Regions from separate parts of the Arthrobacter sp. 05T410 genome, predicted to be linked through region 1. Evidence: predicted binding sites of a transcription regulator. Region 1 holds the regulator's gene; the other holds the start of a gene.
The links. The regulator HrcA, encoded in region 1, represses chaperone genes, less so after heat shock. The targets are predictions, from matches to a motif close to TTNGCACTCGNNNNNNNCGAGTGCNAA.

Region 1 (10,389 bases):
GCTTCAGCGGGAGCCCGGCCCACCCCGGAAACTGATCCGCGATCATGAGGCCGACCTGGCTTGTGTCGATGTCAGGCTCAGCGTCGTGCAGCTTCTTCGAGGTCGCCCTGCGGACCTTCAGTGGGAGGCGGGCGCCCCGCCAAAGTAGGGTACTTCCATGTTCATCATTCGCGAAGGGCGCCCAGACGATGTGCCCGGCCTCGCGACGCTAAGGGCCACGTGGGCGGCGGAACAGGACCCCGCGCCCATGGACGATCCCACCTTCGACGCCGTCTTCATGGAGTGGATGAATGCCAGTCCCCGAAAGTTCTTTGTGGCCGACTACGGTGGCGAACTCGTCGGGATGCTCAACCTGATGATTTTCGAGCGGATGCCCAAACCCGGAACGGAATCGTCCCGGTGGGTCTATCTGGGCAACGCCTACGTGCTTCCGGAGTTTCGGAACGCCGGAATCGGCGGCCGGCTCGTGGAGGCATCGATCCAGTTCGCGCAAGGCATCAAGGCCGTACGGATGGTGCTTTCCCCTCCGACGCATCACGCGGCTTTTACGCACGGCTTGGTTTCGAACCGGCCGCGGAGTTGAACATTCTCAGGTTTTGACCCACGGCCCCCAGGCCGATGCGCCGGCTCCGGCATGATGGACACATGGAATTGCAGACTGATCGTCTCCTGCTGCGCGAGTACACCCTGGATGATTTCGCAGCGGTACATTCATTCGCTTCCGACTTGAGGATCGCCGAATACGTGGACTGGGGACCGAATACAACCGGCGAAACGCTGGAATTCCTTAAAATGTGCTCGGCGGCGCAACGCGGTTCGAACCGGACAAACTTCACTCTCGCTGTCACTTTTCCCAGGGGCGAACCCTTTGGTTCTGTCGGACTCGGCATTGATCGTGGCCGGGGCGAGCTGGGGTACGTGATTGATGCTGACCACTGGGGGCACGGATATGCCACTGAGGCCGCAGCCGCCCTCCTCAGGTTCGGCCAGGAAACCCTCAGACTGCGGGACATTACCGCAACCTGCAGACCTGAAAACACCGCTTCGGCAAAAGTGCTGGAAAAGATCGGAATGGTCCAGATCGGGTCGCGGAGGGCGGACAAACTCATTCGTGGACAGTGGCGTGATTCTCTCGTCTTTACAGCGGTCGGCACCAGCTGAAAACGCACGCACGGCAGGTGACCTCAGCCGGTGGTCAGCGTGGCACCTGCCCGGCTAAATGTCGGAGCGGACCATCCGTATTTCAGGTAGTTCCTCCCACTCGGGTGAAAGCAACTTACGCGTCCCATCGGGCTGAAAACCGTTCTTGACGTAAAAGGCCTGAGCGCGCACGTTGGCCTCAAGGACCCACAGGTAGGCGGGTAAATCGCCGAGGGCGGCCTTCAACAGGGCGACACCGAGCCCAGTGCCATGGGTGCGCCTCAGAGTGTAAATGGAGTAAAGCTCAAGTTCGCCGGGCAGGTCATCGTCACGCCCCGTGCCTGCGTCGGCAAATCCAACTATTTCATTGCCCTCGTCCACGGCGATGATTCGCGGCTGGGCGCTGTCCAGATACGGCCGGCGTTTTTCCACGCGCAGCGGCATGCTGGCACGGCGCGCATCGAAGAACGTCGGGGACAAAAGGTGCCCGTAGCATTCCTCATGGGCCAGGGTGTGCATCCTAACCACGGCATCAGCGTCCTCGACCGCGGCCTGGCGGATCTGATATTCCATCGTCCCAGCCTAACTTTGACTTGGGGGCTTCCCAGGGTCATTTTGCAGCCGGCCGGTAGAACGCCGCACCGGGGAGGAAGCGACGCCGTCACCAGCCGCCGCGTGTCGGCGTATGTCCCTTTCGGGCATCGTCGGGCATTGCCATTTCGGCCCGCAGGCCCAGGAGCCGGATCGGACGGTCTGCTTCGATTCCGGCTGCGAGGTCCAACGCCTCCGCGAGGATTTCGTCCCGGTCGAATGTCTCGGGAAGCTTCCTCGCGTGGGTTTTGGTGACGAACGGCGCGTAGCGGACCTTTAGGGTCAGCCCAACCACGGGCCGACCTTCGGCCACAACATCCTCCAGGACGCGCGCTGTCAGCTCCCTCACGGCGTCGTCGACCTGGGCGGGTTCGGTCAGGTCGCGCTGGAAGGTGGTCTCCCGGCTATGCCCGCGGGCAACCCACGGGGTATCGTCCACAACGCTGGCGCCGTCCCCGCGTCCGAGCTCCGCGTACCAAGGTCCCATCCTGGGGCCGAACTCCGGGACCAGGTCCCGGGGGTCGGACGCGGCTAGCTCGGCCACTGTGTTGATGCCGAGTTTGGCCAGCCTGCCCGACACCTTGGTTCCGACGCCCCAGAGCTCCTTGGTGGGCCGACTGCCCATGACGTCGAGCCAGTTCGCGGCAGTGAGACGGAAGACGCCGGCCGGCTTGCCGAAACCGGTGGCGACCTTGGCTCGTACCAGGGTGTCGCCGATGCCCACGCTGCAGTGAAGCTGCGTTCGCTCCAGGACAGCGGCCTGCACCTGCCGGGCGTAGGCTTCCGGATTCTCTGTCTCGGTGCCTACAAAAGCTTCATCCCACCCCAGCACCTGCACTGTGGCGCCGGGCTGCGCGCGCAGGGTAGCCATGACCGTTTCAGACGCCGCGAGGTAAGCCTCCTGATCGACGGGCAGGATCACAGCATCGGGCACTTTCCGGGCCGCAATGCGTAAGGGCATTCCGGAACCCACGCCGAATGCCCTCGCTTCGTAGGATGCCGTCGACACCACGGCGCGTTCCGTGGGGTCGCCCCGACCGCCGACAATGATCGGCTTGCCAGCAAGCTCCGGCCGCCGGAGCACTTCAACCGCCGCGATGAACTGGTCGAGATCGACGTGCAGCACCCATGGGATTCCGCTCACGCCACCAGTGTGCCCTAAACATCCCTAGCAAGCATCGGCCCTCCACCAAGCCTGGCCGGACTCGCCGTCGTCGACGCGCCCTCCCGTGCCCGCTGACCTGGATGCCGAAGTGCTTGGAGACCGGGTGCGAACAGCGTTGGGCGCAAAGGCCGACGATCTGGAAAGTGTCGAACTCCTGGCCCTGACGCCCTGCGCTGACCTCCCCGCAGCGGCGACGAAACGACTCCGCCTCAGCGATGGGCAGGCCAATGCACTGATACGCCTGGTGCTGCGTCCCCTCGCCCGGACCATGACAGACCCGGAGGCGAATCGGATCCGGGACGACGTCTACCTGGCCCTGCACGAGGGGCCCGTCAAGGAACTCATCGCAGGATAGTGCCTGCCGTGCCAGTTCACCATCGGGCTGCTGGCACGGCAGGCATGGAGACGCGGCCGGACCATGTCAGTGCCAGGAACCACAAGCGGACGCCATTAGGTATCAACTTTGTATCGGCCTCATATCGTTCCCGTTGCAGTTCCGGCGCCAGGGCCCAAACCCGGCTGCCGCGCCGCGCCCGTGTGCCATGCTGGAATCCGGCTGTCCCGGGATCGCCGGGCCGGTCTCCGGCCGGTGAGGGATGGGGCGGCCGTCGACGGCCGACGACGGCTACAAACGGATCATCACCCCGGAACGCGGGGCGTACGACGAAGGGACAGCGGCATCAGGAAGCGTGGAGTTCAGCAGCCATCGGCGGGGCGCGTCCGCCGCGTCGCGCTGGCGTTGGCGCTGCCTGCCGTGCTCGTCCTGTCCGGCTGCGTGGCGACGCCGCAGAGCGGCATCACGAATTCCAGCAGCCCATCAGAGCTCATTCCCGCCCCGGCGTCGGGCGCCCCCACCACGAGCGCACCGCTGGAGACTGCCCAGACGTCGAACAAGGCTCCGGTGTATTGGATCGGCCGTGGCAATGACAACGCGTTTCTCTACCGCGAGTTCCGCGACGTTCCGGATCAGGACAATCCCGTCACCCGCGCCCTGCGGGTCATGATGTCGCAGAAGCCATTGGACCCGGATTTTTTCACGCCCTGGCAAAATCCGAAGAAGCTGGCGACCTCGATTTCCGGCAAGAACGTCATCACGGTGGATGTCTCCGCTGATGCCTTCAACAGCAACGTGGATGCGGCCATGGCCGAGCGCGCCATCCAGCAGCTCGTCTACACGGCGACAGCTGCCGCGGCCAGCGCCGGCCTCATCGATGCCGGACAGCAGGTCCAGGTGGTTGTGCTGGTGGACGGTCACACCGACTACGTCGCCTTCAACCATGTCCGCCTGGGCGAGCCGACCTCCCGCAGCGCCGGGATGGTGGCACCAGTGTGGATCATTGATCCGCAGGAGGGCACGTCCGTGGCCGACGGTTCGGTCAAGATCAGCGGCCGCAGCACCGTCCAGGGCGGGAAGCTCCGCTGGGCGATCCTCAAGGTCGACGGCGACGGCGACAACGCCAAGACCGCGTATCTCAACGGCAGCGCCACCGCCTCCGCCGATGCAGCCCGGCCCGGGCTGTTCACCTTGTCCGTGAACCTCGGCCCGGGCAATTACGAGGTCCGGGTGTCCCAGGTGGACGCATCCGACAGCGCCAAGGAAGTATTCCAGGACACCCGCGGGTTCACGGTCAAGTAGCCGTCACCTCAACAAGGCATCACGTCACCTGCGGCGGCGGCTGCCGCAGGTCACCAGCGGCCGAGGATGTCGCTGGCCAGCACAGTGGCGGCGGGCCCGGCCGTGGACGAACGCAGCACATGGTGCCCCAAAAGGGCCGTAACTGCGCCGGCGTCGCAAAGCCGGGTCACCTCCCGCGGGCTGATGCCGCCTTCCGGACCCACGATCAGCAGGACCTCACGGGATCCGGCATCATCTGCCACAACATCGCCGGGCCCAACACTTTCCAGCCAGGCCTCGAGTACCTGCCGCAGCGGGCGCACGGCGTCTTCGTGCAGGATGACGGCGAGGTCTGCCGCCGTTACGGCCGCCTGCAGCCCGGCGCCGTCGACGGCGGCCCGGACCTCGGGAATCCATGCCCGGCGCGCCTGTTTGGCGGCTGCCGTCACCACCGACTGCCACTTGGCATGCGCCTTCGCGGCCCGCTCAGCCTTCCACCGCACAATGGACCGCTCGGCCTGCCAGGGAATGACGGCGTCGATGCCCAACTCGGTCGCGGTCTCGGCCGCCAGTTCATCGCGGTCGCCCTTCGCCAGGGCCTGGACCAGGACCAGCCGTGTTCCTGGCCGTGGTTCCTCAGCCAGGTCCACGCATTCGACGCTCAGCTCCCCGGCAGCGACGGCTGTCACGGTGCCGGTCAGGCGCTTGCCTGCGCCGTCCGCGATGTCGACCGCTTCGCCGACGCCGATCCGTTTGACGGTGACGGCGTGGCGGGCCTCGGTTCCCTCGAGGACGAAGGCCGAGCCGGGGACCTGCTGGTCCAGGGTGCCTGGGGCGGTGAAGAAGACCGGGTTACTCACCGCTACAGGTTACCGAGCCGGTCCCGCAGTTTGGCGAAGACGCCGCCGCTGGCCGCAAGCTTTCCTTCCGTGAGGTGCTCGCCACGGTGCTTGGCCAGCTGGCGGAGAAGTTCCTCCTGGACGTGATCGAGCTTGACCGGTGTTTCCACCTGCAGGTGCACCTTCAGATCGCCGCGGCCGTGGCCGCGCAGGTGCGTGACGCCAAGACCGCGAAGGGTGATGATCTCGCCGGACTGGGTGCCGGCCTTGACGTCGATCTCCTGCTGTCCGTCGAAGGTGTCGAGGGATATTTCGGTGCCGAGGGCGGCCGCCGTCATGGGAATGTTGAGGCTCGCGTGCAGGTCATCGCCCTCGCGCACGTAAGTGGCGTCGTTGTTGACCCTGATCTCCACGTACAGGTCCCCGGCGGGGCCGCCGGCAGGGCCGGCCTCGCCCTGGCCGGACAGCTGGATGCGGGTGCCGGTGGCCACGCCGGCCGGGACCTTGACGGTCAGCGAGCGGCGGCTGCGGATCCGGCCCTGGCCGCTGCATTCGTTGCACGGGTCCTTGATGACGGTGCCGAAGCCCTCGCAAGACCCGCAGGGGGCGGACGTCATGACCTGGCCCAGGATGGACCGCACGGCGCGCTGGACCTGACCGCTGCCGCCACAGATGTCGCAGCGGACCGGGTGGGTGCCCTCCCGGCAGCAGGATCCCTCGCAGGTGGGGCAGATGACGGCCGTGTCGACCTCGAGCTTTTTGTTCACGCCGAACACCGCATCGCGGAGGTCGATCCGGACGCTGATCAGCGCGTCCTGGCCGCGGCGGACCCGGGACGCCGGGCCGCCCTGGCCGCCACCAGCGCCGAAGAAGGTCTCGAAGATGTCCTGGAAGGCGAAGCCCTGGCCCGAGTAGCTGCCGCCGCCGAACCCGTTGTCGGTGCCGTTCTCGTTGCCGGTGGTGTCATAGACCCGGCGCTTCTGCGGATCGGAGAGGACCTCGTAGGCGTGCGTGACGGCCTTGAACCTGTCCGAGGCGTCCTCCCCGGGGTTCACGTCCGGGTGCAGGGTCCGGGCCAGTTTCCGGTAGGCCTTCTTGATCTCCTCCCCCGATGCGTCGCGGGAGACTCCAAGAACGTCGTAGTGGCTGCTCAAAGTGTGTATCTCTTCCTTGTTGTACTGCCTGTGGGGTACTGCCTGTGGGGCACTGCCTGTGGGGCAAGAAGTCGTATTCGGTCCCGGACCCGTCAGGGCCCCAGGATCCTCGAAAGGTAGCGGGCCACCGCTCGGACGGCGGCCATGGTGGTGGGATAGTCCATCCGGGTGGGCCCAAGCACTCCGACCTTGGCCGTGGCGTCCGGCCCGTAGGCGGTGGCCACGACCGAGGCCTCGGCGAGACCGTCGTAGGGGTTTTCCCGGCCGATGCTGACGGTCACGCCGCGCGGGTCTTCGGCCATTTCGCTGAGCAGGCGGAGCATGACCACCTGTTCCTCGAGGGCCTCCAGCACGGGGCCGATGCTGAGCGGGAAGTCCACATTGGAGCGGGCCAGGTTTGCGGTGCCGGCCATGACCATGCGCTCTTCACGGCTGCTCGTGGCCAGGGCCTCAAGGCCGCGGGCCAGCGCCTGGGCTGCTCCGCGCCGCGCGGGCGGGCCACCGGCAACGACGGCGGGCAGCAGCTGCGGCATCAGGCTCAGCGGCGTACCGGAGAGGCTGGCCAGAAAGCTGCTCCGCAATTCCGACAGCGCGTCGTCGGGAATGTCCTGCCCGACGTCGATCACGCGCTGCTCCACCTTGCCCGTGTCAGCGATCAGAACAGCCAGCACTTTCCTGGGCGCCAGCAGCACGAACTCAATGTGCCGCACCCGGGCGCGGCTGAGCAGCGGATACTGCACGACGGCGACCTGGTTGGTCAGGTGCGAGAGGAGCCTCACGGTCCGGTCAAGGATGTCGTCGAGGTCCTCGGATCCTTCCAGCAGCGCCTGGATGGCCCGGCGCTCGGCCTGGGACAACGGCTTCACCGCTGAGATCTGGTCGACGAACAACCGGTAGCCCTTGTCAGTGGGGATCCGGCCTGCACTCGTGTGCGGTGCCGTGATCAGGCCCTCGTCTTCCAGCGCCGCCATGTCATTTCGGATCGTGGCGCTCGAGACGCCGAGATGGTGCCGTTCGACGAGCGCTTTGGAACCAACGGGCTCACGCGAATGGACGTAGTCCTCCACGATGGCGCGCAGCACTTCGAGTTTGCGCGGTTCGCTCACGCTCCACCTCCAATCGACTGTCCCGCAGCCGGTGCCACCCCCGCGTCCGGTCCGGGTCCACAAGTGGTGCACGGACGGCCCGCCGCAGGACAAGGGTTAGCACTCGACATGCCTAAGTGCTAACCAGTCTAATATGAGTCGCCGCGTTGTTAGCATTGGATTCGCTCCAGGCGTGGCCCGCGGGAACGCGATTCCCGTCACGCCGGCGCCGAGACCGTGGCAGACGCTGCCGTTGCCGCGCCGTCGCGGTCCGGTTCCGGCCCCCGGAGAGTTCCACCGACCGCCGTACATTCCGAGTGCAAAGTAAGCGTGAAGAGATGTCGTACCAGAACTGGGGACCCCAGGACCTGTCCGCCCCCGCCAAGACCCAGCTGCCGGAAGTCCCGGTGGAACGCGGGATGGTCCTCGAGGAGGTCCAGTCCGGCTGGGTGGGCGCCGTAACCCGCGTGGAGAAGTCCGGCGGCATGCACGTGGTGGCGCTGGAGGACCGGCGGGGCAAGTCGCGGTCCTTCCGCCTCGGCTTCGGCTTCCTCTTGGACGGCCAGCCCATCCGCCTGATGCCGCCGGCCCCGAAGAAGACGGCACCGGCCGCCGGTGCCGGCCGCACGGCGTCGGGCTCGGTGCGGGTGGCGGGGCAGCGCGCACAGGTGGCCAAGGCCAGCCGCATCTGGGTGGAAGGAAAGCACGACGCCGAGCTGGTGGAGAAGGTCTGGGGCGATGACCTCCGGGTGGAGGGCATCGTCGTCGAGCCCCTGCACGGCATTGACGACCTCGCGGCCGCCGTGGCGGACTTCGGCCCGGGCCCCGGGCGGCGCCTCGGCGTGCTCGTAGACCACTTGGTGGCAGACTCCAAGGAGTCGCGGATCGCCGACGCCGTCATGGCCTCACCGGGCGCCGCAGGCAACGTCCTGATTGTGGGGCACCCCTACGTGGACGTGTGGCAGGCCATCCGGCCCTCGGTCCTGGGGATCGAGCAGTGGCCCGTGATCCCCCGCGGCACGGACTGGAAGACCGGGATCCTGATGGCTTTCGGGTGGCCCCACTCCACGAAGGAGGACATCGGCCTCGGCTGGCAGAAACTCCTAGGGGCTGTCCGCAGCTACGCTGATCTGGAGGCGTCGCTGCTTGGCCGCGTGGAAGAGGTCATTGACTTCCTCACCGTGCCCTAGTCCGCCGCGGCGGCCGCCTCTGATCTCCATTTCCTTGCCCGAGCAAGTATTCTTGAAACGGCGGCCGCGCTTCCAGCGCGGTCCCGGCTATTTCAGGCACAACCCAGGCAGCAACGCATCACCGCAATCCGAAGGGCTACACCGTGGCAGATAACGCACGCGAACACACGGGCAATCAGGCTGGCCATGGCCAGCCCCCGTACCATGGCGTTCCGGCAAACGCGCTGCCGCTGACGGCCAGCGAGGACCGCCAGTGGGCCACGCTCGCGCACTTCGGCGGCATCCTGGGCTGCGTGCCGTCGCTGCTGATCTACCTCATCTTCAAGGACCGCGGCCCGTTCACGGCACAGGAATCCAAGGAAGCCCTCAATTTCACGCTGCCGCCGACCCTGGCCGCGGTGCTGGCCAATCTGCTGGTCTTCATCCCGGTGGTGGGCAACCTCTTCGCCGTGCTCGCCACGGTGATCTGGATCGCCGTGACGTGCTTCTCGGTGGCGGCAGGCATCCACGTCAACCGCGGCCAGCCGCACCGCTACGAATTCAACCTGCGCTGGATCAAATAGCCGGCCCGGACCCAAGCACGAGAGCCGGCCGCCGCCCGTCAGGGGCAGCGGCCGGCTCTGTTTTGTGCGGCAGGGTGTTGTGGCCGCTGATGCGGGCAGCCAAGTCGTGGAAGTTTTGCCGGGCAGACTAGTCCGGCAGGATCCTGCGGACGACGGCGTCGGCCAGCAGCCGGCCCTTAAGGGTGAGAATGAGCCGGCCTTTGAAAGCCGCCGCGGGGTCCACGAGGCCGTCCGCGATCAGCCCCGCCACAGCGTGCCTGCCGGTGTCCCCCAGGCCGCCGAGGCTTGGGATGTCGAGCCCGGAATTGAGCCGGGCCTCGAGCATGACCCGTTCCACGTTGCGGGTTTCAGAGTCCAGCGTTTCGCGTCCGGCGGCGGGTGAGGCGCCGGCGCCGAGGCGGTTGGCGTAGGCGGTGGGGTGCTTGACGTTCCACCAGCGGACACCGCCCACGTGCGAGTGTGCCCCGGGCCCGATGCCCCACCAGTCGTCCCCACGCCAGTAAGCGAGGTTGTGCCGGCAGGCCTGTTCGGGGGTGCGGGACCAGTTGCTGACCTCGTACCAGTTGAGCCCGGCGGCGGAAATCAGTTCGTCGGCGAGTTCGTATTTGGCGGCGTGGTCGTCGTCGTCGATTTCCGGCACTTCGCCACGGCGGATCTGCGCGGCAAGCTTGGTGCCGTCTTCAACGATCAGGGCATAGGCGCTGATGTGGTCGGGGGCGTAGGACAGTGCGGTCTCGAGCGAGTAGCGCCAGTCCTCCAACGACTCCCCCGGCGTCCCGTAAATGAGGTCGAGGCTGACCGAGAGCCCGGCATTACGCGCCCACTGCACCACCTCGGGCACCCGGCTGGGCGTGTGGGTGCGGTCCAGGACCTTCAGGACGTGCGGCACGGCCGACTGCATGCCAAACGAAACGCGGGTGAACCCGGCGTCGGCCAGCAGCTGCAGGGATGCGGGCGTGACGGAATCGGGGTTTGCCTCGGTGGTCACCTCGGCGCCGGGCTGCAGTCCCCAGGCGTCGATCGCGGCGCTGAGTATGCGCGCCAGGT
Region 2 (9,958 bases), on a different contig from region 1:
GTTGGCCGTGGCCAGGCCGCCCAAGGCCGCAACGAGCGCCGACGCGCCGAGGAACAGAAGCAGCGCGACCACCTGGGAGAAGCCGCTGCCCGCGCCGCTTCCGACGCCCTTAGAGTGGCCGCCGGGCGCCCCGGGACGGCCTTCCAGCGGTTGTTGCTGAGCCTGCATGAGACCAGCCTAACCGCCTGACCCGGACCGGCGGCAGGGTGCGGACCGATAGACTTGGGGCTGCATGTCCGCATGCCGCCGAAGCTCGTACCGCAATGATTGGATACCGCACCCTTGCGAGAATTCACTGCCCGTTTTGCCTCTGCCGAAGAGATTGCCAACTGGGATGCCCACGTCACGGCGAACCCCAACGGCGGCAATCTCCTGCAATCGGAAGCCTTCGCCGAGGTCAAACAGCACTTTGGCTGGAAGCCCTTGCACCTGGTGTACGAGTCGGCCGATTACACGAGCTACAACCTGATCCTGGAGAAGTCCTTTCCGGTCCTCGGCAAGCTCTGGTACCTGATCAAGGGACCCGACGTGGCGTCGGTCGAGGACATCCCCGGGATCGTCGCGGCGAACGCGGACTTCGTCAAAAGGGCCAAGCTGGGCGTCTTCGCGATCAAGATCGAACCGGATGTTGTCTTGTCCGACGACGCCGCGCGGATCCTTGAGGCCGCCGGACTGGTCAAGACCCACAACCTGCAGCCGAACGACTCCACGGCGCTGCTCGATATTGCGCCCGAGGAAAACCAGCTGCTGCGCAACCTGCACTCCCGGGGCCGCAACGCCGTGCGCCGCGCCATCCGCGAGGGCGTGGAAGTCCACAACGTCGAGCCCACGGAAGAGAACTTCCGGGCCATGTATGCCCTGATGACCACCACGGTGGAAGCCAAGTCCCAGGTCCGGGTGCGCGAGTACGAGTACTACCGCCAGTTCTGGACCAACTTTCTGAAGCGGGATCAGGGCAGGCTGCTCTTCGTGTACGAAAACGGGGTGCCCTCGGTGGGCGCATTCGTGATCAACTACGGCCGCAAGGGAACGTACAAGGACGGCGGCTCCCTGCAGAAGCGTGGCCAGTACGGCGACTCGCACCTGGTGCAGTGGACCGCAATCAACCAGGTCAAGGACCTTGGCTGCACCGAATACGACTTCTGCGGCACGCCGCCGAGCGACAAGCTCAAGGACACCTCAAACCCGTTCCATGGCCTGGGCCTGTTCAAGACCAGCTTCAGCAAAACCGTGACCGACTTTGTCGGCTGCTATGACCAGGTCCTGAGCCCGCTGAAGTACAAGGCCTGGATGATGGCGGGGGAGCGCGTGGCCCGCCAGGTCTACACCCGGCGCACGGGCCAGCAGTTTTACTAAACAGCCGACGAGGACAGTGAGGAGGCCGGAATGAATAACGGATACAGCGGCCACCGCAGGCCGCCCACGGACGGCCTGCCCCGAACGCAGCCGATGTCGCCGGTGGAGGTGCGCCAGAACGCCGCCGCGAAGCGCATGTTGCGCAGGTTGGTACAGGGCGAGAACCCGCCGACGGCGCCCATGAGCATCGTTGACCGGCTCGCCGGCAGCCCCTATGCGAACCCGATGATCCAGGTCGGCGGCGTCGACGCCTCGGCCCGCAAGACGATCGACTTTGCCTTGCATCTGGCGGAATCGATGTTCCGTTACGGCGCCGGAGCCCTGGAAGTTGAGACCAGCATCATCGCCATCACGGCCGCCCTGGGACTGAAGAACATCGAAGTGGACATCACCAACCAGTCGGTGGCCATCAACTATGCCCCGAAGGACCAGACGCCCATCACGTTGCTTCGTGTCGTGCGGTCCTGGACCAACAACTACGCGGGCTTGGCCAAGGTGCACCAGCTCGTCACGGACATCGTCTCCGGCGGCGTGGGACGTGAGGAGGCTGTGCGACGGCTTGAGGACATCACCCACAGTTCCAAGCCATTCCCGCGCTGGATGGTCACCGTGGCATTCGGCGTGTTCTCGGCCGTCTTCGTCGGTGTTCTCGGCGGCGACCTCGGAGCCTCTGCGGTCGCTTTCGTCTCCAACCTGCTGGTGAGCCTGCTGGCCAGGCAGCTAGGGCGGTGGCGCACACCTGACTTCTTCGTCACCGCCTCGTGTTCCTTCCTGGTCACCTTCATCGCCCTGCTGTTATGGCGTTTCGGCGGCATGGTAGGAATCCAGATACCGCCGGCCATCGTGGTGGTCGGCGGAATCCTGCTGCTACTGCCGACCGGCCGGCTCGTCTCCTCGGTGCAGGACGCGATCAACGGCTTCCCCGTCACGGCGGCCGGCCGTTTCCTCTCCACCATGCTGACCTTCGGCGCGCTCGTTGCCGGCATTGCCGTCGGCTTCGTAGTCGGGGATATGACCGGCATGGAGGCGATCAATGTCACCGAAACATTCCCTCCGGCGTATCCGTGGTGGGCCGTGGTCATCCTGATCGCCATCGCGGTGCTGATGATCGGCATCACCGAACAGACCAGCTGGAAGCTGCTGCTGCCGACGGCGGCCGTGGGGGTGGTGGGCTACCTGGTCCTCATCGGCGGCGACGCCCTGGGCATCGGATCCCGCTTCGCCCCGGCCCTCGCTGCCGTGGTGATCGGCCTGCTGGCCCGCGTCGTGGCCCTCCGGATGGGCGCCCCGCAGCTGGTGGTGGCCGTTCCCGCCGCGCTGATTCTGCTCCCCGGACTCACTATATTCCGGTCGATGTATGTATTGACCATCGAGGAATCGGAGATTCTCATGGGCGCCGGCGGCATGCTCAACGCCGGAGCCATCGTGCTCGGTGTCGCTGCCGGCATCGTGCTCGGCGACACCCTGGCGCGGCCCCTGACGCGGAGCCTGGCGAGCAACGAACGGCGCAGGGCCCGCCGCCGCTAGATCTTGCGAGGAATGCCCGTCCGGCTCCCCTAAGGCGCCGGGTTTCCCCACTTTTGCCGGGACGCGACGGCATGTCAGCCCGCCGCGCCGGCGTGTCCCGGCGTCGTGGTGGCAAAGGTGGGGAAACTCCGCAGCGCAAAATCTCGCGCCGCCTAATCTCGCGCCGCCAGATCTTGCGCCGTTAGATCTTGCCCCGCTAGATCTTGCCTATCGGCAGCTTCTTCTCCGCCTGGAAGTCGTCCTCCACCCGGCCCTTGGCCCAGTAGCCCGAGAGGGACACCTGGGCCCGCTCCAGCCCGCGCTGCACGTAGAACACGTCCCGGAGGCCCTTCATGTAGCCCCGCTCGCCGTGGGCAAAGACCTGCACCCGGCCCTCGGGCCACTCGGCGTCGCGCACCGCGGTGACCAGCAGTTCGCTCTCACCGGCGGGTGCGCCGCCGCGCAGCAGCCAGCGCAATTCGACGCCGGCCGGCCCGGCGATGGCCTGGACGTCGGCGTCGCTGTCCACTTCGAGCAGGGCGAGGCCGCGGGCATCTTCCGGCAGGGATTCGATCGCCGCGCCGATGGCCGGCAACGCTGATTCATCGCCGGCAAACAGGTACCAGTCCGCGGCCGGGTCCGGGTTGTACCCGCCGCCGGGGCCGGTGAAAGTCAGGCGATCGCCGGGCTGGGCCGAGGCCGCCCAAGGGCCGGCGAGCCCCTCGTCGCCGTGGATCACAAAGTCAATGGCCAGTTCCTGCGCCGCCGGGTCCACCCAGCGGACCGTGTAGGTCCGGGTATGCGGCCACTGACTGCGCGGCATGGTTTCCCGGATGGCCCACAAATCCAGCGGATCCGGGTATTCGACGCCGGGTTGCGGAAAGACGATCTTGACGTACCGGTCCACATAGTCGTTGTTGACGAACCCGGCGAAGCCAGGGCCCCCGGCGATGATCCGGACCATGTGCGGGGAGAGCTGCTCCCTGCGCAGGACCGTCAGATCGGTCTGGGGGCGCGAATTCCGGGTGGCGGTGGTGGCTGCGGGGACGGATGTCATGCAGCTAAGCCTAACCAAGAACCCCCGGCGGGGGCTTTGCGCGGAGGCCTGTTACGGCAACGGCGGAAGCTCCCAGTCGACCGTCCCGCTGCCTTGTTCCAGCAGCAGGGCGTTGGCCCGGCTGAACGGCCGGGACCCGAAGAAGCCGCGCGAGGCCGAGAGCGGGCTGGGGTGGGCGCTGGCGATCACGGCGGCGGACCCCATCAGCGGCCGCACGGACTCGGCATCCTTGCCCCACAGGATCGCCACCAGAGGGGCATGGCCCGCACCGGATACGGACGAGCGGCCGGCGACTGCCCGGATGGCCGCCGCCGTCACGGCCTCCCAGCCCTTGTTCCGGTGCGAGCCCGCCGCGCCGGCACGGACGCTGAGCACCCTGTTGAGCAGCAGTACGCCTTGGTCCGCCCAGTGGCTGAGGTCCCCGTGGACGCGCGGGGGGAAGCCGAGATCGGCTTGAAGTTCCTTGTAGATGTTTGCCAGGCTGCGGGGGATCGGCCGGGTGGCGCCGTCCACGGCGAAGGACAACCCCACGGCGTGCCCCGGCGTCGGATACGGGTCCTGGCCCACCACCAGCACGCGGACGCCGGCCAGGGGCTGCCGGAAAGCCCGCAGCAGGTTTGCCGGCGAGGGCAGTACGCCGTGCCCGGCGGCCACTTCGCCCGCGACAAAGGCGAGGGCTTCGCGCAACTGCGCCTCCACCGTCGCCAGCGGTCCCGCCCAGTCCGGAGCAACCAGCGCGTCCAGCGGCCTGCGTGCCAGGTCCGCGAAGCTAAGGGTGTCCGCGGCTGCGGGCTCCAGCTCGAACAGCGCGTCGGATTCACTGGCGGGGTCAAACTCGGCATCAAACACAGCACCCATTCTTCCCCAGCTAAGGCCCGTTTCTGCGCCCGCCCGAATGACAACCCTGTCATTCGGCCGTAGCATTGGGACTGACTTTTTAACGGATACCAGCCAGGTTTTTCGGAATCAACCAGGAGTGTGTCGTGGCCGAAACAGCGCAAGAGCACGTGCTCGCGGGGGATTCTGCCGGATTCCCAACCGCCGGCGCGGGCCCGGACGGGGTGTCCGCGGAGTCTGCGCTGAGCGCCCGCGACCAGCAGATGCTGGCCTTGGAGCGGCAATGGTGGAAGTACGCCGGGGCCAAGGAACAGGCCATCCGCGAGCTGTTCGATCTGTCCGCCACGCACTACTACCAGATCCTCAATGCCCTCATCGATACCGAGGATGCGCTGGCCCACGATCCCATGCTGGTCAAGAGATTGCGTAGACTACGTACATCACGCCAACGTGCCCGCACTGCCCGTCGTCTGGGAACAGATTCGTAAAGTCGCGTCACGAGCAGCCGGATGCGCACGTCCTGTTGCGTCCGTTCCGGCCTCGGGCACCCCGTATGAAATCAGCAAGGACGTCGTTTTACCATGACCAAATACGCTCGGGATGAATTTGATCGGGTCCCGGAGACCTCTACCCGGCAGGGAGTCCACCGGGCCGTCGCGGCATCGCGGCGGCGGAGCCTGGCGCCGATCCTGGCGGCTGGCTGCGTAGCCCTGGCCATCGGCCTGGTGGCCTTCCTGATCCTGCCGAAGCTCGGCTTCTCCGCAGGCCAGGCCGCGGCCGTGACGGCCGGTGGCAGCGCGTCCGCATCTGCCAGCAGCAGCCCGTCCGCCACGAGCACCATGAGCCCCAGTCCCACGCCGACGAGCCCGGAGCCGGCCGGCACGGACGCCGCCGCCGCGCCGGCGGCTTCGCCGTCAGCTACGCCGAGCGCCACAGCCGCCGCCGTCGACAAGACGCAGCCGGTGACGATCTACAACGCGACCACCACCGCCGGCCTCGCCACCCGCGTCGGCGGCACCGTCACCTCCGACGGCTGGGTCCTGGGCGAGACAGGCAACTGGGGCGGTGTCCCGCAACAGACGTCGGTGATCTTCTACAGCGGCGTCGAGCAGAAGGACAATGCGGAGGCACTCGGAGCCCTCCTCGGCGTCGACACCCTCGTGGACTCTGCCGAGTTCAACATGCCCCTTGTCGTCGTTCTCGGCCCCGGCTACCAGTAGCCAATCCGGTTACGCCTCAATAACTATTAGGCGGCGGCCCTGCCCGCCGCCGGCGTTCCTGGGGGACGCTGTGGGTACAGTATCTGCGGATTTCTCTTCGCAGTCCGCGGCGCACATCGAGGTGGGCCGCACGCAAGCTAGCTGAAAGTGTGGACACCATGGCACTGGGAACCGTCAAATGGTTCAACGCCGAAAAGGGCTACGGCTTCATCGCCGTGGACGGTTCCGAGAACGACGTCTTCGTGCACTGGTCAGCGATCGTCGGGGAAGGCTACCGCGCCCTGGACGAGGGCCAGCGGGTGGAACTGGAAGTCGGCGAGGGCGAAAAGGGCCCGCAGGCCGAAAGCGTCCGGCCCGCCTAGTGGTACTGGCTGCCGTCACGAACGCCCCAAGGAACGCGGCCGGGCGCCGCGGAGGACATTTGCCGCTGGGCCGCGCCCTGGCGGCGGGCACAGTAGCGGCCCTGGCCCTGACGGGCTGCCTGGGCCCCGCGGGCAGTGCCCGCGTGGCCAGCGCCGACGCCAGCGGTGACGGCATCCTGCGCATCGGCCTGATCCTGGACAACACGGGCAAGCAGAACTTCCTCAACGCCTCCGAGCTCGCGGCGGCCAAACTTGCCGTCAAGGAGATCAACGCTGCCGGCGGGCACAAAGGCAAACCGGTGGAGCTGCTGCCGGAAACCATCAGCACGGACACCGCCGCCCAGGCGAAAGCGCTGGTTGCCGCCAAGGCCGACGTCGTGATCGGCCCGACCGATTCCAGCCGTGCCCCGGCCGCCATCGACGTGCTCGCCAACGCCAAGGTAGCCGTGATCTCCCCGGCCAACACCGCCGCCGCGCTCAGCAACTACAAGAGCGGCGGCTACTATTTCCGCACCTCGGCCGCCGACATCGCCCAGGCATCCGTCCTCGCCAAACTGGTCAAAGACGGCGGCGCCAGGACCCTGGCGGTCCTGCATGAGGAAGGCGACTACGGCAAAGACGTCGCCGCCGCCGTCGGCGGCGCGGCGAAACAGTCCGGACTGGAGGTCGTGGCGGACTCGGAGTTCACCCCCGGCCAGGCTCAGCAGGCTGTCGCCGCCGCTAAGGCCGCCAACCCCGACGCCGTCATCCTGGTCTCGCGCGACGGCGCACAGGGCGCCATCGCCGAGCTGAACAACGCCGGCCTCGCCGGCAAGAAGCTGGTCCTCAGTGACGGAGCAGTCAGCAAGTACGGCTCTGGCCTGGGCGCCCGGGCGCTCGAGGGTGCACGCGGGATCCTGCCCGGCGTGTTTCCCTCCGCCGCCTTTCAGGCGGACCTCGTGGCCGTTGATCCCGGGCTGAAGGACATGGTGTTCGCCGCCGAGACGTACGACGCCGTCGTCCTGGCCGCCGTCGCCGCCGCCGCCGCAGAGGACGACGCCGGCACTTCCATCGCGGCGTCCCTCGTCGCGGTCTCCGGCGGAACCCCGGCAGCAGGCGGAACCGGGGCCGGCGGCAGCCAGCCGCCCAGCGAGTCATGCACGAGCTACAAAGACTGCGTCGGCGTCCTCCGGGCAGGCCAGCGGCCGGACTACGACGGCCAGTCCGGACGGATCAACTTTGATGCCCACGGCGACATCACCGAAGCGAACTACATGGTTTCGACCTACGGCGAGGACAACCTGCCCACGGTGGACGGCACAGAAGCCGCGAGCAGCAGCGGCGGCTGATCGCTCGTAGCGTATTGTGCCCGCGTGGTGGCCGGTTCCGGCCTGCCACTGCTTGCACTCTCCCCGGGGGAGTGCTAATTATTGATTTAGCACTCCAGCGCACTGACTGCTAACACGACGCCCGGTCCGCCCGGCCGCGAAGTGGGGCAGCCGGTCCAGGAGCTAAAGAAACACCTTGCTGGGGTGAGATCCCGGACCCGGCGGCATACAGAGGCCGCGGGGTTGGGATCGTCCGTCGCGGGCACCACAGCGAAGGTTCATTCTTAACGACTGTCCCGAAAGGACTACTGCCGTTATGGCCAAGATCATTGCATTTGATGAAGAGGCACGCCGCGGTCTTGAGCGGGGCCTGAACATCCTCGCCGACGCCGTCAAGGTCACCCTCGGCCCGCGGGGACGCAACGTCGTCCTCGAAAAGAAGTGGGGCGCCCCCACGATCACCAACGATGGTGTTTCCATCGCCAAGGAGATCGAGCTGGACGATCCCTACGAAAAGATCGGCGCCGAGCTGGTCAAGGAAGTTGCCAAGAAGACGGATGACGTCGCAGGCGACGGCACCACCACGGCAACCGTGCTGGCACAGGCCCTGGTCAAGGAAGGCCTGCGCAACGTAGCGGCCGGCGCTGACCCGCTGTCCCTCAAGCGCGGCATCGAGAAGGCTGTTGACGCGGTCACCGTCGAGCTCCTGGCCTCCGCCAAGGAAATCGAGACCAAGGAAGAGATCGCCGCCACCGCGTCCATCTCCGCCGGCGACAACGAGATCGGCGCCCTGATCGCCGAAGCCCTCGACAAGGTCGGCAAGGAAGGCGTCATCACCGTCGAGGAGTCGAACACGTTCGGCCTCGAGCTGGAGCTGACCGAAGGCATGCGCTTCGACAAGGGCTACATCTCCGCCTACTTCGTCACCGACGCTGAGCGCCAGGAAACGGTCCTTGAGGATCCGTACATCCTGATCGTCAACTCCAAGATCTCCAACGTCAAGGAACTGGTTGCTGTCCTGGAAAAGGTCATGCAGTCCAACAAGCCGCTGCTGATCATTGCCGAAGACATCGAGGGCGAGGCCCTGGCCACCCTGATCGTCAACAAGATCCGCGGCACCTTCAAGTCCGTCGCCGTCAAGGCTCCGGGCTTCGGCGACCGCCGCAAGGCGCAGCTGGCCGACATCGCCATCCTCACCGGTGGCCAGGTCATCTCCGAGGAAGTCGGCCTCAAGCTTGAGACCGCCGGACTCGAACTCCTTGGCAAGGCCCGTAAGGTTGTTGTCACCAAGGACGAGACCACGATCGTCGAGGGTGCAGGCGACGCCGACCAGATCGCCGGCCGCGTGTCCCAGATCCGCGCCGAGATCGAGAACTCCGATTCCGACTACGACCGCGAGAAGCTGCAGGAGCGCCTGGCCAAGCTGGCCGGCGGCGTTGCAGTCATCAAGGCCGGCGCCGCAACCGAGGTCGAGCTCAAGGAACGCAAGCACCGCATTGAGGACGCCGTCCGCAACGCCAAGGCTGCTGTCGAAGAGGGCATCGTCGCCGGCGGTGGCGTTGCCCTGATCCAGGCCGGCGCCAAGGCATTCGCGAACCTGCAGCTCTCCGGTGACGAAGCAACCGGCGCGAACATCGTCCGCGTTGCCATCGACGCCCCGCTGAAGCAGATCGCCTTCAACGCCGGCCTCGAGCCCGGCGTCGTCGTGGACAAGGTCCGCGGCCTGCCCGCAGGCCACGGCCTCAACGCCGCCACCGGCGAGTACGTCGACCTGCTGGCCGCCGGCATCAACGACCCGGTCAAGGTAACCCGCTCTGCCCTGCAGAACGCGGCTTCCATCGCCGGCCTCTTCCTCACCACCGAGGCCGTTGTAGCCGACAAGCCCGAGAAGGGTGGCGCCCCGATGGGCGGCGGCGACGACATGGGCGGCATGGGCGGCATGGGCGGTTTCTAACCACCCGCGCCAGCCATCACCGGCTGTTCGACGACGGCGGTCCCACCTTCGGGTGGGGCCGCCGTCGCCGGTTAAGCGCTGCCCCTGTCCAAGGGAGCGTCGGTGGGCGTCGGCGGGTTCTGGCAGGATAGGTCAGTGACGATTACAGCAGCGGCCGACGGTTCGGCCTTAGGAAATCCTGGCCCGGCCGGCTGGGCCTGGTACGTGAATGACGACTGCTGGCGGGCCGGGGGGTGGCCCCACGGCACGAACAACCAGGGCGAACTGATGGCGGTGCTGGACCTGTTCCGGGCAACGGCGCACATGCCCGGGGAAGACCTGCTGATCCTCTGCGACAGCCAGTACGTCATCAACGCCGT

Region 2: the regulator HrcA is predicted to act here: its motif matches at 7,753-7,779, upstream of groL (chaperonin GroEL).

What each region holds. Positions count from the first base shown of each region.
Region 1 covers NZ_JBFTLP010000001.1:65,215-75,603, reverse strand. The annotation lists gene AC1DFR_RS00335 (hypothetical protein) at 1-46, opposite strand, end outside; gene AC1DFR_RS00330 (GNAT family N-acetyltransferase) at 158-583, shown strand; gene AC1DFR_RS00325 (GNAT family N-acetyltransferase) at 646-1,161, shown strand; gene AC1DFR_RS00320 (N-acetyltransferase family protein) at 1,216-1,713, opposite strand; gene AC1DFR_RS00315 (DNA polymerase IV) at 1,802-2,875, opposite strand; gene AC1DFR_RS00310 (hypothetical protein) at 3,000-3,251, shown strand; gene AC1DFR_RS00305 (GerMN domain-containing protein) at 3,651-4,532, shown strand; gene AC1DFR_RS00300 (16S rRNA (uracil(1498)-N(3))-methyltransferase) at 4,583-5,371, opposite strand; gene dnaJ (molecular chaperone DnaJ) at 5,374-6,504, opposite strand; gene hrcA (heat-inducible transcriptional repressor HrcA) at 6,597-7,610, opposite strand; gene AC1DFR_RS00285 (DUF3097 domain-containing protein) at 7,928-8,779, shown strand; gene AC1DFR_RS00280 (DUF4870 domain-containing protein) at 8,923-9,342, shown strand; gene hemW (radical SAM family heme chaperone HemW) at 9,470-10,389, opposite strand, start outside.
Region 2 covers NZ_JBFTLP010000008.1:548-10,505, forward strand. The annotation lists gene AC1DFR_RS12415 (TspO/MBR family protein) at 1-168, opposite strand, end outside; gene AC1DFR_RS12420 (lipid II:glycine glycyltransferase FemX) at 283-1,356, shown strand; gene AC1DFR_RS12425 (threonine/serine exporter family protein) at 1,387-2,883, shown strand; gene AC1DFR_RS12430 (siderophore-interacting protein) at 3,080-3,919, opposite strand; gene AC1DFR_RS12435 (uracil-DNA glycosylase) at 3,971-4,777, opposite strand; gene AC1DFR_RS12440 (DUF3263 domain-containing protein) at 4,981-5,244, shown strand; gene AC1DFR_RS12445 (LytR C-terminal domain-containing protein) at 5,338-5,976, shown strand; gene AC1DFR_RS12450 (cold-shock protein) at 6,135-6,338, shown strand; gene AC1DFR_RS12455 (ABC transporter substrate-binding protein) at 6,398-7,666, shown strand; gene groL (chaperonin GroEL) at 7,962-9,599, shown strand; gene AC1DFR_RS12465 (RNase H family protein) at 9,735-9,958, shown strand, end outside.